4 regions of the Nonomuraea fastidiosa genome follow, and region 2 is predicted to be linked to each of the others. Evidence: riboswitches for the same ligand, from Rfam matches in the RefSeq annotation. Region 2 holds a riboswitch; each other region holds the start of a gene.
What was found. Region 2 has a riboswitch for thiamine pyrophosphate ahead of thiD (bifunctional hydroxymethylpyrimidine kinase/phosphomethylpyrimidine kinase). Riboswitches for the same ligand answer to the same signal wherever they lie in the genome.

Region 1 (4,203 bases), 2.3 Mb from region 2:
GGGAAAAGACCCCGGAGGGCCGGGGAAGGACGGGAGGCGCCCGTGCGGGGAGCGCGGGCGCCTCGGAGGTTTCAGCGGGCCGGCCCGGCGGCCAGCCGCTTGGCGAACTCGGCCGCGGCCGCCCCTGGGTCGTCGGCTTCGGTGATGGCGCGGACGACCACCACCCGGCTCACGCCGTACGACATCACCTCGTCGAGGTTGCCCAGGTCGATGCCGCCGATCCCGAACCAAGGACGCGAGGTGCCGAGCGAGGCGGCGTGCCGCAGCAGCGGCGGCCCCGGCGCGGGGCGCCCAGGCTTGGTGGGGGTCGGCCAGATCGGGCCGCAGCAGAAGTAGTCGACGCCCTCTTCCACGGCCGCGGCGGACGCCTCGGCTGCGGAGTGGGTGGACCGTCCGATGACGATGTCGTCGCCGAGTATCTCTCGCGCGACCGTCACAGGAAGGTCGTCCTGCCCCAGGTGGAGCACGTCGGGCCGGGCGGCGTAGGCGACGTCCGCCCGGTCGTTGACAGCGAGCAGTTTTCCGTGCCGGTCGCAGGCGTCGCGGAAGACTTCGAGCAGCGCGAGTTCTTCGCGCGCCTCGAGACCCTTCTCCCGCAGCTGGATGATGTCCACACCGCCCGCCAGCACGGCGTCGAGGAACTCCGCCAGATCGCCGCGGTCGCGGCGGCCGTCTGTGCAGAGGTAGAGGCGGGCCTCAGAAAGCGAGGGCTTGGGCACGCCGCTTGACCTCGGTGTGACGCCCTGCCCTGATCGCCTCGATGGGCGACCCCGGCAGCGAGTCGTCTGGGGTGAAGAGCCAGCGAAGCGCCTCGACGTCGTCGTAACCGGCGTCCTGCAGCACGGTGAGCGTGCCGGGCAGGCCCTTCATCACGTCCTTTCCGTCGAGGAACTTCGCGGGCACCTGCGGCCCGCCGCTGCCGCGGCGCACGCCGAGCAGCTTGTGGTCCTTGAGGAGTTGCTTGGCCCGGCCGATCGGAAGCTCGAGGCGCTGGGCCACTTCGGGGAGGGTGAGCCACTCGTCGACGAGCTGCTCGGTCTCCCGGTCGATCTGTGCAACAGAAAGCGTCACGAAACCACAACTACCACATGGCGTGCTTGCTCAAACAACACAATCTCGTAGGGGCACTTGTGGATCTACCAGGCGTTCCGCGTCCAGTCGATGGCCCGCTTCGATGATGCGCCGGCCCTGTACGAGATCGCGCGGCCGGTCCACGGCGAGCACCGCGGCGAGCGTGTCGCCGTCGGTGAGCCAGACGGCCGACCACTTGCCCTCGGGCTCGCCCCGGTACACGAGGCGGTCGGCCTCGGTGTGGTGTCCGGCGTACTGGAGCATGTGGCCGAACTGCTCCGACCAGAAGTACGGCACCGGGTCGTAGACCGCCTCCTCCCCCATGAGCGTCGCGGCGGCGACGTCGGGGGCGTTGAGCGCGGTGTCCCAGTGCTCGACCCTGAGGCGGGTGCCCCAGCGGCGCGACCACCACGCGGCGCAGTCGCCCACCGCGACCACGCCGGGCAGCGAGGTGCGCAGGTGCTCGTCGGTGACGACGCCGTTGTGCAGGTCGATGTCGGCGTTGGCGAGCCACTCGACGGCCGGGCGCACGCCGATGCCGGTGACGACCACGTGGGACTCGACGAACTCGCCGCCCACCAGGCGGACGCCGCCCTCCTCGACCGACTCGACCATGGTGCCGAGCCGCAGGTCGATGCCCTCGTACCAGGGGATCGTGCGGCCACCGAGCTCCGTGCCGACGGCGGCGGCGAGCGGCGTCTGCGCCGCCTCGATGACCGTGACCGCGCAGCCCGCGCGCCGGGCCGCGGTGGCGACCTCCGCGCCGATCCAGCCCGCGCCGATGACCGTGACCCGCGCTCCGGGTACGAGCATCACCCGCAGCTCGTGAGCGTCGTCGAGCGTGCGCAGGACGTGCTGCGGGCCGTCGCCTGGCAACCTGATCGGGTCGGCGCCGGTGGCGATGACCAGGCCGTCGTAGGGCAGCTCGCCCTCGGTGGTCTCCACGACGCCCGCGCGCAGCGACGTGGCCGCGACGCCCGGCCGGAAGTCGATCTGGAGCGCGTCGAGGTCGGTGTCGATGAAGCTGGTGTCGGCGTCGCCCTTCAGCACCGCCTTCGACAGCGGCGGGCGATCGTAGGGGCGATGGCGCTCCTGGCCCAGCAGCGTGATGCGGCCGTCGAAGCCGCGCCCGCGCAGGGCCTCCACCGTACGCACACCCGCGAGACCCGCTCCCACCACCACGACATGGTTCACGCTCATGACCATAACGGCGACCATAAGGGGCCGGTGCGTGCGCCCCGTACCGAGGTCGTAGGCTGTGGGCGGTAAGACGCGCGGGAGTCCGGCCGTGACCGGGCTGAGAGGAAGGCTGTGACGGGCCTTCGACCGCAAGACACCTGATCCGGATCATGCCGGCGAAGGGAGCGCATGATGGACGTGATCGTGGGCGGCGGGGTCGTCGGGCTGTCCGTGGCCTGGCGGCTCGCGTGCGAGGGACGGCCGGTCACCGTGGTCGATCCCGCGCCCGCCACCGGGGCCTCCCACGCGGCCGCCGGGATGCTGGCGCCGGTGAGCGAGGTCACCTACACCGAGGCGCCGCTGCTGCGGCTGGGCATGGCGGCGCTGAGCCGCTGGCCCGCCTTCGCCGCCGAGCTGGCCGAGGACGCCGGACTCCCCGCCGGCGAGGTCTCCGCCGCCGGTGCCTTGGCCCGCGGCCCCCGTTCGGGGCTTGGCGCGGGCGGGCTGGATCTGCGGGCCGAGGGGACGCTGGACGTCGCGTTCGGCTCCGACGACATGGCGATGCTGGACGAGCTGGCCGCGTTCATGGAGAAGCTGGACCTGCCGGTCGAACGGCTGACCGGGCGCGAGTGCCGCCGCCTGGAGCCGATGCTGGCCCCCTCCGTGCGCGGCGGGCTGCTCGCGCCCGGCGACGCCTGGGTGAACCCGCGGCGGGTGACGGCGGCGCTGCTGACCGCCCTGGAGCGACGCGGCGTTCCGCTGGTGCGGGCGCGCGTCAGCGAGCTGGTCCGTACGAACGGCGCCGTCACGGGCGTACGCCTGTCGAAGCCCACCGGCGCACCGGCGACCGGCCTGCGTCTCGGGGCTCACCACGTCGGCGGACCACCTGCCGCGCCGTACCCCGCCGATGCCGGCGAACGGGCCGCCGGTGACGGTGCCGAGCGGGCCTTTGACGTCGCCGGGGCCGGTGAGGCGGACGGTGCGTGGGCGGACGGGGACGTGCTGGCGGCCGACCGGGTGGTGCTGGCGGCCGGGGCGTGGAGCGGTGAGCTGGCCGACGTGCCGGTGCGTCCGGTCAAGGGCCAGATCATGCGCCTGCGCTCGCCGCAGCCGCTGCTCACCCACTGCGTACGCGGCACCGTCCACGGCTCGCCGGTCTACCTCGTCCCCCGGGGCGACGGCGAGCTGGTGGTGGGGGCCACGCAGGAGGAGCTGGGCTTCGACACGACGGTGACCGCGGGCGGCCTGTACGAGCTGCTGCGCGACGCCAGGGAGCTGGTGCCCGGCGTCACCGAGATGGAGGTCGCCGACGTGGTGGCGGGCCTGCGGCCGGGCACCCCCGACAACCTTCCGGTGATCGGCCCGGCGAGGACCCCGGGGCTGACGTACGCGACCGGGCACCACCGCGGCGGGGTGCTGATGGCCCCGCTGACGGCGGCCATCCTGATGGGCGAGGAGAGCGAGCTGGCGACCCTGTGCTCGCCAGGGAGGTTTCAGGAAATTTCATGATTGTCACCATTAACGGGTCTGAGCGCGAGGTGGCCGACGGCACCACCGTGGCGGAGGCCGTACGGACGCTGACGACGGCCACCACCGGCGTGGCCGTGGCCGTGAACGACGAGGTGGTCACCCGCAGCGCCTGGGAGACGACGGCGCTCAGCGACCGTGACCGCGTGGAGGTGCTGACGGCGGTGCAAGGTGGATGAGCTGATCATCGCCGGTGAGAAGTTCTCCTCCCGGCTCATCATGGGCACCGGTGGCGCGCCCTCGCTGGAGGTGCTGGACCAGGCGCTGGCCGCGTCCGGCACCGAGCTGACCACGGTGGCGATGCGCCGGCTCGACCCGTCGGCGCGCGGCTCCGTGCTGGACGTGCTGCGCAAGCGCGACATCAAGGTGCTGCCCAACACGGCGGGGTGCTTCACGGCGGGCGACGCCGTGCTGACGGCCCGGCTG
Region 2 (4,203 bases):
ATGGCGAAATCAGGCTAGGTGTCAGGGTGCCAGCCACTCGGCGGTGGGCCAGCCCTCGCGCCGCCACGCGCTGTCCCAGAACATCCACTCGTAGGCCGCCGCCCGCCCGTACGCCTGCGCCATCGCCTCGCGGGTGTCCGGGGACGCGGCGGCGGCCAGCCGGTCGGTGATCGCCTTGGCCCGCTCGACGGAGGCGGCGAACTCCGGGTCGGAGTAGGTGGAGATCCACTTCGCGTACGGGTGCGCGGGGTCGTCGCCGGCCTTGGCGAGCAGCGCCGTACCGACGTCCTGGTAGATCCAGAAGCACGGCAGCACCGCCGCCGCGATCACCGGATACGGCTCCGACAGCGCCGTGGCCTGCAGGAACGACGAGTACGCCAGGCACGTCGGCGACGTCGCGATGCCCTTGGCGGCATCGCCCAGCTCGTCGATGTAGCCGGAGTGCAGCTCGCGCTCGGCGACCAGCGCGGTGTGCGCGCTCTGCGCCCAGAAGGCCGCATCGGCGGAGTCGCCGGCGCGCACGGAGGCGGCGGCCAGCGCCTTCGCGAACGCCTCCAGGTAGCGGGCGTCCTGCACCATGTAGAAGACGAAGGTGTCGCGGTCGAGTGAGCCGTCGCCGAGTGCCGTGACGAAGGGGTGCTCGTGGATGGCGCGCATCAGGTCGGACGTGCGCTGCCAGATGTCATCGCAGAACATCGCGTCTCTTTCGGAGGGGTCTGCCCGGCGGGGGCCGTTACCAGATGTTGTGGAAGTGGTGCACGGGGCCGTGGCCGTGGCCGACGCCCAGCGAGTCGGCGGCGCGCAGCGCCTCCGTGAGGTAGTCCTTCGCCGCTCGCACCGCGCTCGGCCAGTCGTCGTGCCGGGGCCGCAGCGCGGCGATCGCCGAGGAGAGCGTGCAGCCCGTGCCGTGGGTGTTCTTGGTGTGCACGCGCGGGGCGGACAGCTCGATCGTGCCCTCGGGGGTGGCCAGCACGTCGACGCAGGTGTCGCCGTCGAGGTGGCCGCCCTTGAGCAGCACCTGGCGGGCGCCGAGCGCGCGCAGCCTGGCCGCCTGCTCGTGCATCTCGGCCAGGCCGCTCGCCTGCGGCTCCTCCAGCAGGTCGGCCGCCTCGGGCAGGTTGGGGGTGATGAGGTCGGCGCGCGGCAGCAGCGTGCGGCGCAGCTCGCTCACCGCGTCGGCGGGCAGCAGCCGGTCGCCGCTCTTGGCGACCATGACGGGGTCGAGCACGACGTACTTGGGGCGGTAGGTGTCGAGCGCCGCCGCCACCGCCTTGATCAGGTCGGCGTCGCCCAGCATGCCGATCTTCACGGCGTCGGCGGGCACGTCGGTGAGCAGCGTGTCGAGCTGCTGGGTCACGAACTCGGCGGGCACCTCGTGGATGCCGGTCACGCCCGTGGTCGTCTGCGCCACCAGCGCGGTGATGACCGTCATGCCGTACGCGCCGAGCGCGGAGAAGGCCTTGAGGTCGGCTTGGATGCCGGCGCCGCCGCTCGGATCGGTGCCCGCGATGGTCAGAACTTTGGGTACGGCGTCAGCGGCCATGACGTCCCTTCGCTAGTGCGAACTAGATCAGGTTCGACGGGTGTGATCTCAGCCCGGCATTTCGGGCACCCCGCGTCAAACGTTCACTCTAACAGGCCGGGTCGTTGACCACACGTTCGAGTATCGGCATCGTGGGACGGGTGGCCGCTGACGAGACGCGCGACGGCGTCTCCCTGACGAACCTCGACCAGCCGCTCTTCGACGGCGCGGGCGCAACCAAGCGCGACCTGGTCGACTACCTCGACGCCGTCTCCGGCCGCATCATCCCGGTGCTGCGCGGCCGCCCGCTCTCCGTCATGCGGGTACGCCCGGGGCAGCAGCCGTTCATGCAGAAGAACCTGCCCAAGTACGCCCCGGACTGGGTGCGCTCGGTGCGGGTGTGGGCGGACTCCTCGCAGCGGCAGGTCACGTACGCGCTGTGCGACGACCGCAGGACGCTGCTGTGGTTCGCCAACCAGCGGGCCGTCGAATACCACCCGGCTCTGTACGCCGGCGATCATCCCACGCACATGGTGCTCGACCTCGACCCGCCCGAGGACTCCTTCGCCCTGGCGGTGCGGGGCGCGCACCTGGTCAGGCAGGCGCTGGCCGACTCCGGGCTGGCCGGGGCGGTGAAGACGAGCGGGGCCAAGGGCGTGCACGTCTTCGTGCCCGTCGCGCCGGGCACCGCGATGGACGACCTGGCCGCCGCCACCCGCGCGCTGGCCGCCCGCGCCGAGCGGCTGGACCCGGCGCTCGCCACCACCGCGTTCATCAGGGAGGACCGCGCGGGCAAGGTGTTCATCGACTCCACGCGGGCGGGCGGCGCCACGGTGGCCGCCGCCTACAGCCCGCGCATCCGCCCCGGCGTGCCCGTCTCGTACCCGGTGGCGTGGGACGACCTCGACGGCGTACGTCCCGGCGACTTCACCGTCCACAGCGCGATCGAACGGCTGGGCGGGGCCGACCCATGGGCCGAGCACATGCCGCCGCCGCAGCCGCTGCCCGCCGACCTCGTCGAGGAGGGGCACACGATCCCGGTGGCGCGGGTCCAGGCGATGCACGAGGGCAAGCGGCGCGCTCGCGCCCGCCGCGGGGAGTGACGCGCGAGGGCAAGCGGTGCGCTCACGCCCTCCGCGGGGAGTAGCGCTCAGCCGGTGGGGAGTAGTGCTCAGCCGGTGGTGACGCCCTCCCTGAGCGCGGCCGCCGCGGCTTCGGGATGATGGGCGAAGAACCTGACCGAGGTGACCTCGGCGCGGCGGCCAAGCGGGCGTACCACGGTGACCGGCTCGGCCAGCTCGACCGTCACGTTCGTCTGCGAGGAGACCGCCACGGTCAACCGGCCCTCATCGACGGTGATCATGCCGCCCTGGTGGTATGTCCGCCCGGTCCGCACCGCCGTCACCAGCTCGCGGGGCACCCGCAGGTCAAGGTAGACGCCGTACCGGATACGCAGCTCGTCCGCGGTGACGACGTGCGGCCTGGTCGCGCAGGCGGCGACCACCATGAGGACGTACAGCAGGCCGTACAGGTCGGCGATCAGCACCCCGTAACGCAGCCAGCCGGGCACGTCGAGGGCGGCGAGCAGCAGGTCCACGACCACGGTCTCGACCGCCATGGCGAACGCCATCAGGCCCATCATGAACGACTGCTCCTTGCCGTACGCGAGCGTCGTCGCTCCGTCCGGCACCCCGTGCCGCCGCCGCACGATCCACGCCGCGATGGCGGCGAGGCCCTTGAGCTCGAATCCGACGATGCGCAGCGCGGCTCTGACCATGCGCGTTCCTTCCTCCCGGCGGCTTCACCGCTCATGGGACACGTTGACGTCGCGTCAAGGTCAAGACCCGATCGGTATGGGTTGAACGCGGCCCGCGACCCCGGCGTACCCCCTGTCGGACCTGCGGCACCGGGGCCGGACCACCGGCGGTGCCGCCCGCGCTGATCGGCCACTACGGGGACGGCGATGGACTTTCAGGCATGGAGCGGCGGCCTGGCTCTGCGGCCGCGCGATTACCTGGGGACGGGCGAGCCGCTGGCCGCCGTCGTCAGGACGACCGGCCCGCTCACCGGCGAACGGCTGCACCTGTTCGCCCTCGGCACCGCCGCCACGCTGGCCAGGCTGCACCTCGGCGGCATCGCGGGGCTGCGGCTCAGCCCGGCGAACGTGCTCATCTCGCCGCAAGGTCAGGCGCTCTTCGCGCCGGGACCTCGGGACTGTCTGTTCCCCGCGCATGACGTGGGCGACTGGGCGGACGTGGTGGTGTTCGCGGCGACGGGGATGATGCCGGACGCGGGCGCCGACCTCGACCGGCTGCTGCCCCAGCTGCGCGCGGTGATCGACGCGTGCCGCCGCCCCGACCTCGGCGCCCGTCCGACGGCGGTGGACCTGGTGCGCATCCTGCTCGGGCGCACCGGCCCTGGTCGCGGTGGGTCGGTGCACGAGCTGCTGATGGAGGCCGAGCGGCGGACGGCGCCGTACGAGCAGGACGGGCATGAGCCGCCATCGCCGCCCCCGCCACCGCTGTGGCGCAGGCACCCGTACGGGCCGGGCTGACGATCGGCGTGCTGGACGGCTCGCTGGCGGGGCGCGCTCTCGGAGCGGGCCCATGGCTGACCTGCCGTACGGGTTCGGCGTCCGCGTGCCCGAACTCCTGGCACGCGTTCGACGCCGGGCGCGCCGG
Region 3 (4,203 bases), 810 kb from region 2:
CCGCGCGCTTGCGCAGGCCGGCCATACGAGCAGTGATGGACACAGGAAATCCCCCTTTTTCCGGTGGTGTGAGGAACGCCCGGCGGCACCCCGCTGCCGGGCTCGCTCCTCACCGTGCCATCGAATGGGCCGGATATCCCGCGAACTTTGTCCAGACCTGCGGTTTTGGACAGGCTCTGGACAATTGGACAATGTGTCACTCCACGTAGATCGTGCCTCCGAGGCGGCGGAACTCGGCCGCCTTCGCCGCGTAACCGGCCTGCCTGATGTCGTGGCTGATCCGCATCGAGCAGAACTTCGGCCCGCACATCGAGCAGAAGTGCGCGGTCTTGGCGGGGGCGGCGGGCAGCGTCTCGTCGTGGAACGAGCGGGCCGTGTCGGGGTCGAGCGACAGGTCGAACTGGTCCTCCCAGCGGAACTCGAAGCGCGCGTCCGACAGCGCGTCGTCCCACTCCTGCGCCTTCGGATGGCCCTTGGCCAGGTCGGCGGCATGGGCGGCGATCTTATACGTGATGACGCCGGTCTTCACGTCGTCCTTGTCCGGCAGGCCGAGGTGCTCCTTGGGGGTGACGTAACAGAGCATGGCCGTGCCGTACCAGCCGATCATGGCGGCGCCGATGCCCGAGGTGATGTGGTCGTAGCCGGGCGCGATGTCGGTGACGAGCGGGCCGAGCGTGTAGAACGGCGCGTCGTCGCACAGCTCGCGCTGGAGGTCGACGTTCTCCTTGATCTTGTGCATGGGCACGTGGCCCGGGCCCTCGATCATCACCTGGACGTCGTGCTCGCGCGCGATCTTGGTCAGCTCGCCCAGCGTGCGCAGTTCGGCGAACTGGGCCTCGTCGTTGGCGTCGGCGATCGAGCCGGGCCGCAGGCCGTCGCCGAGCGAGAACGACACGTCGTAGCGGGCCAGGATCTCGCACATCTCGGCGAAGTTCTCGTACAGGAAGCTCTCGCGGTGGTGCGCCAGGCACCAGGCGGCCATGATCGAGCCCCCGCGCGAGACGATGCCGGTCTTGCGGCCCACGGTGAGCGGCACGTGCGCGAGCCGCACGCCCGCGTGCACGGTCACGTAGTCCACGCCCTGCTCGCACTGCTCGATCAGGGTGTCGCGGAAGACCTCCCACGACAGCTCCTCAGGGCGGCCCTTGACCTTCTCCAGCGCCTGGTAGATCGGCACGGTGCCGACCGGGACCGGGGAGTTGCGCAGGATCCACTCGCGGGTCTCGTGGATGTCCGCGCCGGTGGACAGGTCCATGATCGTGTCGGCGCCCCAGCGGGTGGCCCACGTCATCTTCTCCACCTCCTCCTCGATGGAGGAGGTGACCGCCGAGTTGCCGATGTTGGCGTTGATCTTCACGAGGAAGTTACGCCCGATGATCATGGGTTCGGACTCGGGGTGGTTGACGTTCGCGGGGATGATGGCCCGGCCCGCGGCCACCTCCTCGCGGACGAACTCCGGCGAGACGCCCTCGCGTACCGCCACGAACTCCATCTCCTTGGTCACCAGGCCCCGGCGGGCGCAGGCGACCTGGGTGACCGGATGGCCGGCCGCCCGCCGCTCCTCGATCCACTCCGCCCGGCGGCGCGGCAGGCCCCGGCGCAAATCGGGCTCGTAGGAGGGGTCGGTGTACGGGCCCGAGGTGTCGTACAGGGTGACCGTCTTGTCGTTCGACAGGCGCACCTGGCGCATCGGGACCCGGAGTTCACCGCAGTAGATCTTGGAAAAGCGCGCGTCGCTCATCGCGCAAACTCCCTTCGCCGGCATTACCCGGAGCAGGTTCTGGCGGTCGGCGGCTCGCAGCCGTCCTCTCAGCCCGGTCTCCACCGGGCTCCCGCGTTCGGACGGCGCTGATCGTACCCACCCCCGCCAAGGTCCCAAACCCACCCGAAAAGGTTTGGGGGCACTTCTCAGCGGTACGGACCCCATCAGGGGAAACATGATGAGAATCGCCGCTGTCGCAGGACTACTCGTCGTGATGGCCGCATCCGGCGCCACCGCCGCCGCCGGGGACGGCATGCAACAGCACGAGGTCAGCCAGGAGCAGTACGACATCCTGATGGCCCAGTGCCGCTACTCCGATACCGGCAAGGCCAAGTGCCGCGCGAACGTCAGAGAGCTTTACCGCGTCGGCCGTACCGACCCCACCCTCGACTGCCGCACCTACGCCGGCGTGACCGTCTGCGGCACGCTCAAGCTCAGCGCCGCCGAGCGGGCCTGCGTCCGCGACTCCGAAGCCAAGGGGCTGTCGTTCCGGCGCGCCGAGGTGGAATGCTACGTCCAGTCCTGAGGAGCCGAGCGTGATCATCGTTGGTGTGGACGGCTCCCGCCCCGGCCTTGAGGCGGCCGGCTGGGCCGCCACCGAGGCCGCGCTGCGCCAGGTGCCGCTGACCGTCGCCCACGTCGTGCCCGCGTGGGTGTGTGAGGAGGGCACCTCCGTCCGGTACGCCGAGGTCGCGCGGTGGATGCGCGAGAACGCGCAGTCCGTGCTGACCTCCGCCAAGGACCGCGCGCTGCGCGAGCGGCCCCAGGTCCGCGTGGAGACCGTCCTGCTCCCCGGCGATCCCCGCGCGGCGCTGGTCAAGGCGTCCGCCGAAGCCGAGCTGCTGGTCGTCGGCAGCCGCGGCCTCGGCGGCGTGCGCGGGCTGCTCGTGGGCTCCGTCGCGTACGGGGTCGTCGCGCACGCCGAGACGAACGTCGTCCTCATCCGCGACCGCGCCGCCACGCCCGGCGAGGTGGTGGTGGGCACCGACCTGTCCGCCCGCGCGGGCAAGGCGCTGGAGTTCGCCTTCGCCGAGGCCGAGCTGCGCGGGGCGCGGCTGCGGGTCGTGCAGGCGTGGGCCTGGCCCCAGCCGGGCGGCTTCGAACCCGCCGACGACGACAGCGAACAGGGTCACCTGCTGGCGTTGCAGAGCGCGCTCGTCCCGTTGCGCGCCGAACATCCCGGCGTGGAGGTGACCGCCGAGGTGGTGCACGGGCATCCTGTCGAGGTGCTGAAGGAGGCGGCGGCCGGCGCCGAGCTGCTGGTGGTGGGCTCGCGCGGGCGGGGGCAGCTCGCGGGCATGCTGCTCGGGTCGATCAGCCAGGCCATGCTGCACCATGCGCCCTGCCCGCTCGCGGTGGTCCGCGCCCCCGACACGGCGTCGCAGCCCGGAGCACCGGTCTGACGCCTTACCCCGCGCGGCCCCCGCCCCGAGCGGGCCCGGCCCGCGCACGCAAACGTGAAAGTTACATGCGTCTCCCCAGGTCGCCCCGGGTGAGCCGATCATTCCCTTTTCCGCACCCATAGGCGAAATTTACGATCTGCGCGCAGGTTGACGACGGGAGAGCGGACCATGCGCAAGATCGGTGCCGTGCTGGCCGGGATGGTGGCCGTGATCGCGGCCGTGCTGTTCGCGACGACGCCGGCCGACGCCGCGGCCGTACGGATCATGCCGCTCGGCGACTCGATCACCGGCTCCCCCGGCTGCTGGCGCGCCCTGCTGTGGAACCGGCTGCTGAGCACCGGCCACACCAACATCGACTTCGTCGGCACGCTGCCGCCGCAGGGCTGCGGGGTCGAGCACGACGGCGACAACGAGGGACACGGCGGCTACCTCGCCACCAACGTGGCGAACCAGAACCTGCTGCCCGGCTGGCTCTCGGCCACGCGCCCCGACATCGTGCTCATGCACTTCGGCACCAACGACGTGTGGAGCAACATCCCGCCCGCGACGATCATCAGCGCGTTCACCACGCTGGTGAACCAGATGCGGGCGAGCAACCCCAACATGCGGATCCTCGTCGCCAAGATCATTCCGATGAACCCGGCCACCTGCCCCGACTGCGCCCAGCGCGCCGTGGCGCTCAACGACGCCATCCCCGCCTGGGCCGCCGCGACGACCACCGACCAGTCGCCGATCACCGTGGTCGACCAGTGGACGGGCTTCGACACCGCCACCGACACCTACGACGGGGTGCACCCGAACGCCGCCGGCGACCAGAAGATGGCCGACAAGTGGTATCCGGCCCTGGTCGAGGCGCTGTCCGGCACCCCGACCCCCACCGACACGCCCACCGTGCCCGACGGTGACTGCACGGCCACGTACAAGACGACAGGTCAGTGGCAGGGCGGCTTCCAGGGCGAGGTCACCGTCACCAACACCGGCGCCGAGCCGATGACCGGCTGGACGGTGACCTGGACGTACGCCGATGGCCAGCACCTC
Region 4 (4,203 bases), 510 kb from region 2:
TTGATCGCCGGCATCGGGATGTACTTCTGGATCGACTCGCGGTTGACGGGCATCGAGGGGGTGCTGGACGACTACGAGGGACGGCCCGCCGACACGCCGGGCACCAACTGGCTGCTCGTCGGGTCCGACAGCCGCAAGGGCCTGACCGCCGCCCAGCGCAAGAAGCTGGCGACCGGGCGGGCCGCGGGGCAGCGTACGGACTCGATGATGCTGCTGCACATCCCCGAGACCGACGACCCGCCCACGCTGGTCAGCCTGCCGCGCGACTCCGCCGTCACCATCCCCGGCAGGGGGCGCGACAAGCTCAACGCGGCCTACGCCTTCGGCGGGCCCAAGCTGCTGGTGCGCACCATCGAGAACGCCACCGGCGTGCACATCGACAACTACATGGAGATCGGTTTCGCCGGGTTCGTCGACATCGTCGACGCCGTCGGCGGGGTCGAGATCAACGTACGGGCCGCCGTCAACGACCCCAAGGCCGGGCTCAAGCTGAAGAAGGGCGTGCAGACGCTCAACGGCGCGCAGGCGCTCGGCTACGTGCGCACCCGCAAGGGCGGCGCGCTACCCGACTACGAGCGCACCAAGCGGCAGCGGCAGTTCCTCAGCGCGGTCGTGAAGAAGGCCGCGAGCCCCGGGGTGCTGTTCAACCCGTTCACCGCGATCCCGCTGGCGGCCAGCGCCACCGACGCGGTCGAGGTCGACACGGGCACGGGCGCGTTCGACATGCTCTCGCTCGGGCTGGCCATGGGCGACAGCCCGGTGACCACGGTGGTGCCGTTCGGGGGCAACGAGACCGTGCCCAGCGGCGCGGCGGTGAAGTGGGACCGGCCCAAGGCGCTGGCGTTGTTCAACGCGATCAAGGAAGACCGGCCGGTGCCGAAGGACGTCGTCGACTCCAACTGACCACCTCGCTCAGGTCCGGGACCCCGGGCACCCCCGTCCGGGCTTCGGGGCTGAGGGCGCCGCGCTCAGGTCCCGGACTCAGGGCGCCGCCCTCAACCGCCGAAGCCCGGGGTGCCGTGCTCAGGTTCCGGGGCCGGAGGGCCGTGTGGTCTCTTCGGTTTTCCGCGCGTGCCGGGGCAGCCGTACGGCGTCAAGGTCCCCACCACGTGGACCGACGGTTTTCCGCGCGTGCCGGGGACAGCCCCGGGCGGGACGTACGCTGGGGGCATGCCCGAACTTCCCGAGGTGGAGTCCCTCACTCACTTTCTGCGCGAGCGGGCGGTGGGCCGCGCGATCGCGGGGGTCGATGTGGTGGCCATCCAGGCGCTGAAGACGTTCGATCCGCCGGTCACCGCGCTCAACGGGCTGACCGTGACCGGCGTGGCCAGGCACGGCAAGTTCCTCGACCTCGACTGCGACGGGCTGCACCTGGTCATCCACCTGGCGCGCGCGGGGTGGCTGCGCTGGCGCGACGACCTGTCGGGCGCGAAGCCGGTGCGGCCCGGCAAGGGGCCGCTGGCCGTACGCGTGCGGCTGGCGCCCGACGAGGAGGGCCTGGCGCCGGGGTTCGAGCTGACGGAAGCGGGGACGCAGAAGCGCCTAGCCGTCTATGTCACGAAAAATCCGGACGATGTGCCGGGCATCGCCGCCCTCGGCCCCGACCCGCTCGCCGAGTCGTTCACCGTCGAGGCGCTCAAGCGCATCATCGGCGGCAAGCGCACCCAGATCAAGGGCCTGCTGCGCGACCAGAAGGTGATCGCCGGCATCGGCAACGCCTACTCCGACGAGGTGCTGCACGCGGCGAAGATGTCGCCGTTCAAGATCGCCGCCACGCTGACCGACGCGCAGATCGCCGACCTGCACGAGGCCATCGTGACGACGCTGCGCGACGCGGTCGAGCGGGCTCGCGGCCTTGCGGCCAAGGACCTCAAGGCGGAGAAGAAGTCGGGGCTGCGGGTGCACAACCGTACGGGGCAGTCCTGCGACGTGTGCGGCGACACGATCAGGGAGGTGTCGTTCGCCGACTCCTCGCTGCAGTACTGCCCGACCTGCCAGACCGGCGGCAAACCGCTGGCCGACCGCCGCCTGTCCCGCCTGCTCAAGTAGGCGGGACAGGCGGCGGGTGCACCGCCTCGCGCAGGCCATGATGGAGTCATGACCGTTCCTGAGATCGAGGCCAGTGCCGTACCCGCAGACGCTTACCTGCTCGACGTCCGCGAGCAGGAGGAATGGCTGGCGGGCCACGCGCCGCAGGCCGTTCACATCCCGATGACGCAGATCCAGGGGCGCGTGGACGAGGTCCCCGACGACCGCACGATCTACGTCGTGTGCCGGGTGGGCGGCCGTTCCCTGCAGGTCGCGGCCTGGCTCAACCAGCTCGGGCGCGAGGCGGTCAACGTCGGCGGCGGCATGCAGTCGTGGGAGGCGGCGCGGCGGCCGATGGTCAGCGAGACGGGACAGGAGCCTTTTGTGGCATAAGTCGCCCACTATGGCGAATTAGTCGCCATTGAGGCATCATTGGGGCGCAAACTACAGATCGTCGCGGGAGCTCGGGGTCGCCGGGCTGAGAGGGCAGCACAACCATCCGCTGCCGACCGCCTGAACCTGTCCGGGTAATGCCGGCGTAGGGAGTGTGCGATGTCGCACGGCGTCGAAGAAGTGCCGCTGACCCTTGATGGAGAGGCCCCCAAGACCCTGGGCGTGCTCGATCAGGGCGCGCTCTGGGCCAATCTCGGGGTCAGCCTGCTCGGCTTCTCCGGAGCCCTGCTGCTGCTCGATCCGCTGGGCAACGCCCCGCTGACGCTGGCGGCGGCGCTGATCGCCACCGTGGTGGGCAGCCTCATCGGCACCGCCATGGTGGGCCTGTCGGCCGTCCCCGGCACGCGGACGGGCAAGCCCGCGATGGTGCTGCTGCGCGGGCTGTTCGGCGCCCGGATCTCCTACGTGCCCACGGTGCTGAACATCATCCAGATGATCGGCTGGGGCGCCTTCGAGCTCTGGGTGATCGCCAAGGGCGCGGGCGCGATCTTCCCGGCGGTTCCGTACCAGGTGTGGGTGATCGTGGCGGGCGTGCTGACGGCGGCGCTGACCATCTGGCCGCTCGGCTCGATCCGGCTGCTGCGCCGCTACGTCACGGTCGGCGTGATCGTGGCGATGATCTGGTTCACGGTGTTCTTCCTGCGCGAGGCCCCGTCGCCCGAGGGCGGGAGCTGGACGGCCTTCCCCGCCGCCGTGGACTACGTGATCGCGCTGTCGGTGTCGTGGGTGCCGATGGCGGCCGACTTCGCCCGGCACTCGCGCTCGGGCCGGGCCGCGTTCACCGGCGTGGTCGGCGGCTACACGCTGGCCCAGGTGGCCTGCTTGGGGCTGGGCGTCTACGCGGTGGCGCTGGCGGGCGCGGACGGCGTGCTGGCCGACCAGACGACGGTGTTCAACCCGTTCGTCGCGGTGCCGCTCGGCGCGCTGTTCTTCGGCATCCTCGTGCTGCGCGAGACCGACCAGTCGTTCGCCAACGTCTACTCCACCACGATGTCGCTGCAGAACCTCATGCCGCGGGTGGACCGGCGCATCCTGTCGACCGCCATCGGCGTGGTCACGATCGTGATCGCGCTGTTCGCGGACGTGAACTCCTACGGCGTGTTCCTCGGCGTGATCGGCGCCGTGTTCGTGCCGATGTTCGCGGTGCTCGCGGTCGACTACTTCGTGCTGCGCCGCGGCGAGGGCTGGAACACCGCCGAGGACGCCCCCTCGCGCTGGTCGATGCTGGTGCCGTGGGCGCTGGGCTTCGCCGCGTACTGGCTGACCACCTCGACGCCGACCTTCCCCGCGTGGGACGGCTGGTGGGCCGGTGTGCGCGACGCGCTCGGCTTCGTACGGGAGCCGTGGATGAACGGCGCGCTGGGCGGCGCCTTGGTGGCCGCCCTGATCACGCTGCTCATCGGGCTCATCCAGCGATCGCGCGCCGCTCGACGTTGAGCAGATGCTGCTTGGCCGCCGCGCCGCCCGGGTAGTCGCCGAGCTCGCCGTCCTCGCGCAGCACCCGGTGGCAGGGCACGATCACGCAGACGGGGTTGGAGGCCAGCGCGTTGCCGATCGCCCGCAGCGCGCGCGGCCTGCCGATGCTCTCCCCGATCCGCTCGATCGTCGTGGTGGTGCCGTAGGGGACCGCCATGGTCTTCTGCAGCACCGTACGCGCGAATGGCGTGGCCAGGGTCAGGTCCACCGGCGTGGCGAACGCGCGCAGCCGCCCGGAGAAGTACG

Region 1: linked by a shared signal. The riboswitch ahead of ACFMQL_RS27470 (FAD-dependent oxidoreductase) and the one ahead of thiD (bifunctional hydroxymethylpyrimidine kinase/phosphomethylpyrimidine kinase) in region 2 are both predicted to bind thiamine pyrophosphate.
Region 3: linked by a shared signal. The riboswitch ahead of thiC (phosphomethylpyrimidine synthase ThiC) and the one ahead of thiD (bifunctional hydroxymethylpyrimidine kinase/phosphomethylpyrimidine kinase) in region 2 are both predicted to bind thiamine pyrophosphate.
Region 4: linked by a shared signal. The riboswitch ahead of ACFMQL_RS14310 (cytosine permease) and the one ahead of thiD (bifunctional hydroxymethylpyrimidine kinase/phosphomethylpyrimidine kinase) in region 2 are both predicted to bind thiamine pyrophosphate.

What each region holds. Positions count from the first base shown of each region.
Region 1 is NZ_CP170570.1:5,949,693-5,953,895, reverse strand. It holds gene thiE (thiamine phosphate synthase) at 72-719, opposite strand; gene ACFMQL_RS27480 (Rv2175c family DNA-binding protein) at 697-1,071, opposite strand; gene ACFMQL_RS27475 (NAD(P)/FAD-dependent oxidoreductase) at 1,102-2,271, opposite strand; TPP riboswitch at 2,336-2,452, shown strand; gene ACFMQL_RS27470 (FAD-dependent oxidoreductase) at 2,440-3,759, shown strand; gene thiS (sulfur carrier protein ThiS) at 3,756-3,956, shown strand; gene ACFMQL_RS27460 (thiazole synthase) at 3,949-4,203, shown strand, end outside.
Region 2 is NZ_CP170570.1:3,639,094-3,643,296, forward strand. It holds gene ACFMQL_RS16755 (carbon starvation CstA family protein) at 1-18, shown strand, start outside; gene tenA (thiaminase II) at 22-696, opposite strand; gene thiD (bifunctional hydroxymethylpyrimidine kinase/phosphomethylpyrimidine kinase) at 734-1,543, opposite strand; TPP riboswitch at 1,531-1,626, opposite strand; gene ACFMQL_RS16770 (DNA polymerase domain-containing protein) at 1,684-2,625, shown strand; gene ACFMQL_RS16775 (hypothetical protein) at 2,694-3,299, opposite strand; gene ACFMQL_RS16780 (hypothetical protein) at 3,486-4,076, shown strand.
Region 3 is NZ_CP170570.1:4,453,631-4,457,833, reverse strand. It holds gene ACFMQL_RS20795 (hypothetical protein) at 1-43, opposite strand, end outside; gene thiC (phosphomethylpyrimidine synthase ThiC) at 197-1,741, opposite strand; TPP riboswitch at 1,734-1,846, opposite strand; gene ACFMQL_RS20785 (hypothetical protein) at 1,938-2,288, shown strand; gene ACFMQL_RS20780 (universal stress protein) at 2,299-3,165, shown strand; gene ACFMQL_RS20775 (cellulose binding domain-containing protein) at 3,334-4,203, shown strand, end outside.
Region 4 is NZ_CP170570.1:3,128,518-3,132,720, forward strand. It holds gene ACFMQL_RS14295 (LCP family protein) at 1-903, shown strand, start outside; gene ACFMQL_RS14300 (DNA-formamidopyrimidine glycosylase family protein) at 1,171-2,049, shown strand; gene ACFMQL_RS14305 (rhodanese-like domain-containing protein) at 2,098-2,421, shown strand; TPP riboswitch at 2,475-2,591, shown strand; gene ACFMQL_RS14310 (cytosine permease) at 2,581-3,918, shown strand; gene ACFMQL_RS14315 (methylated-DNA--[protein]-cysteine S-methyltransferase) at 3,887-4,203, opposite strand, start outside.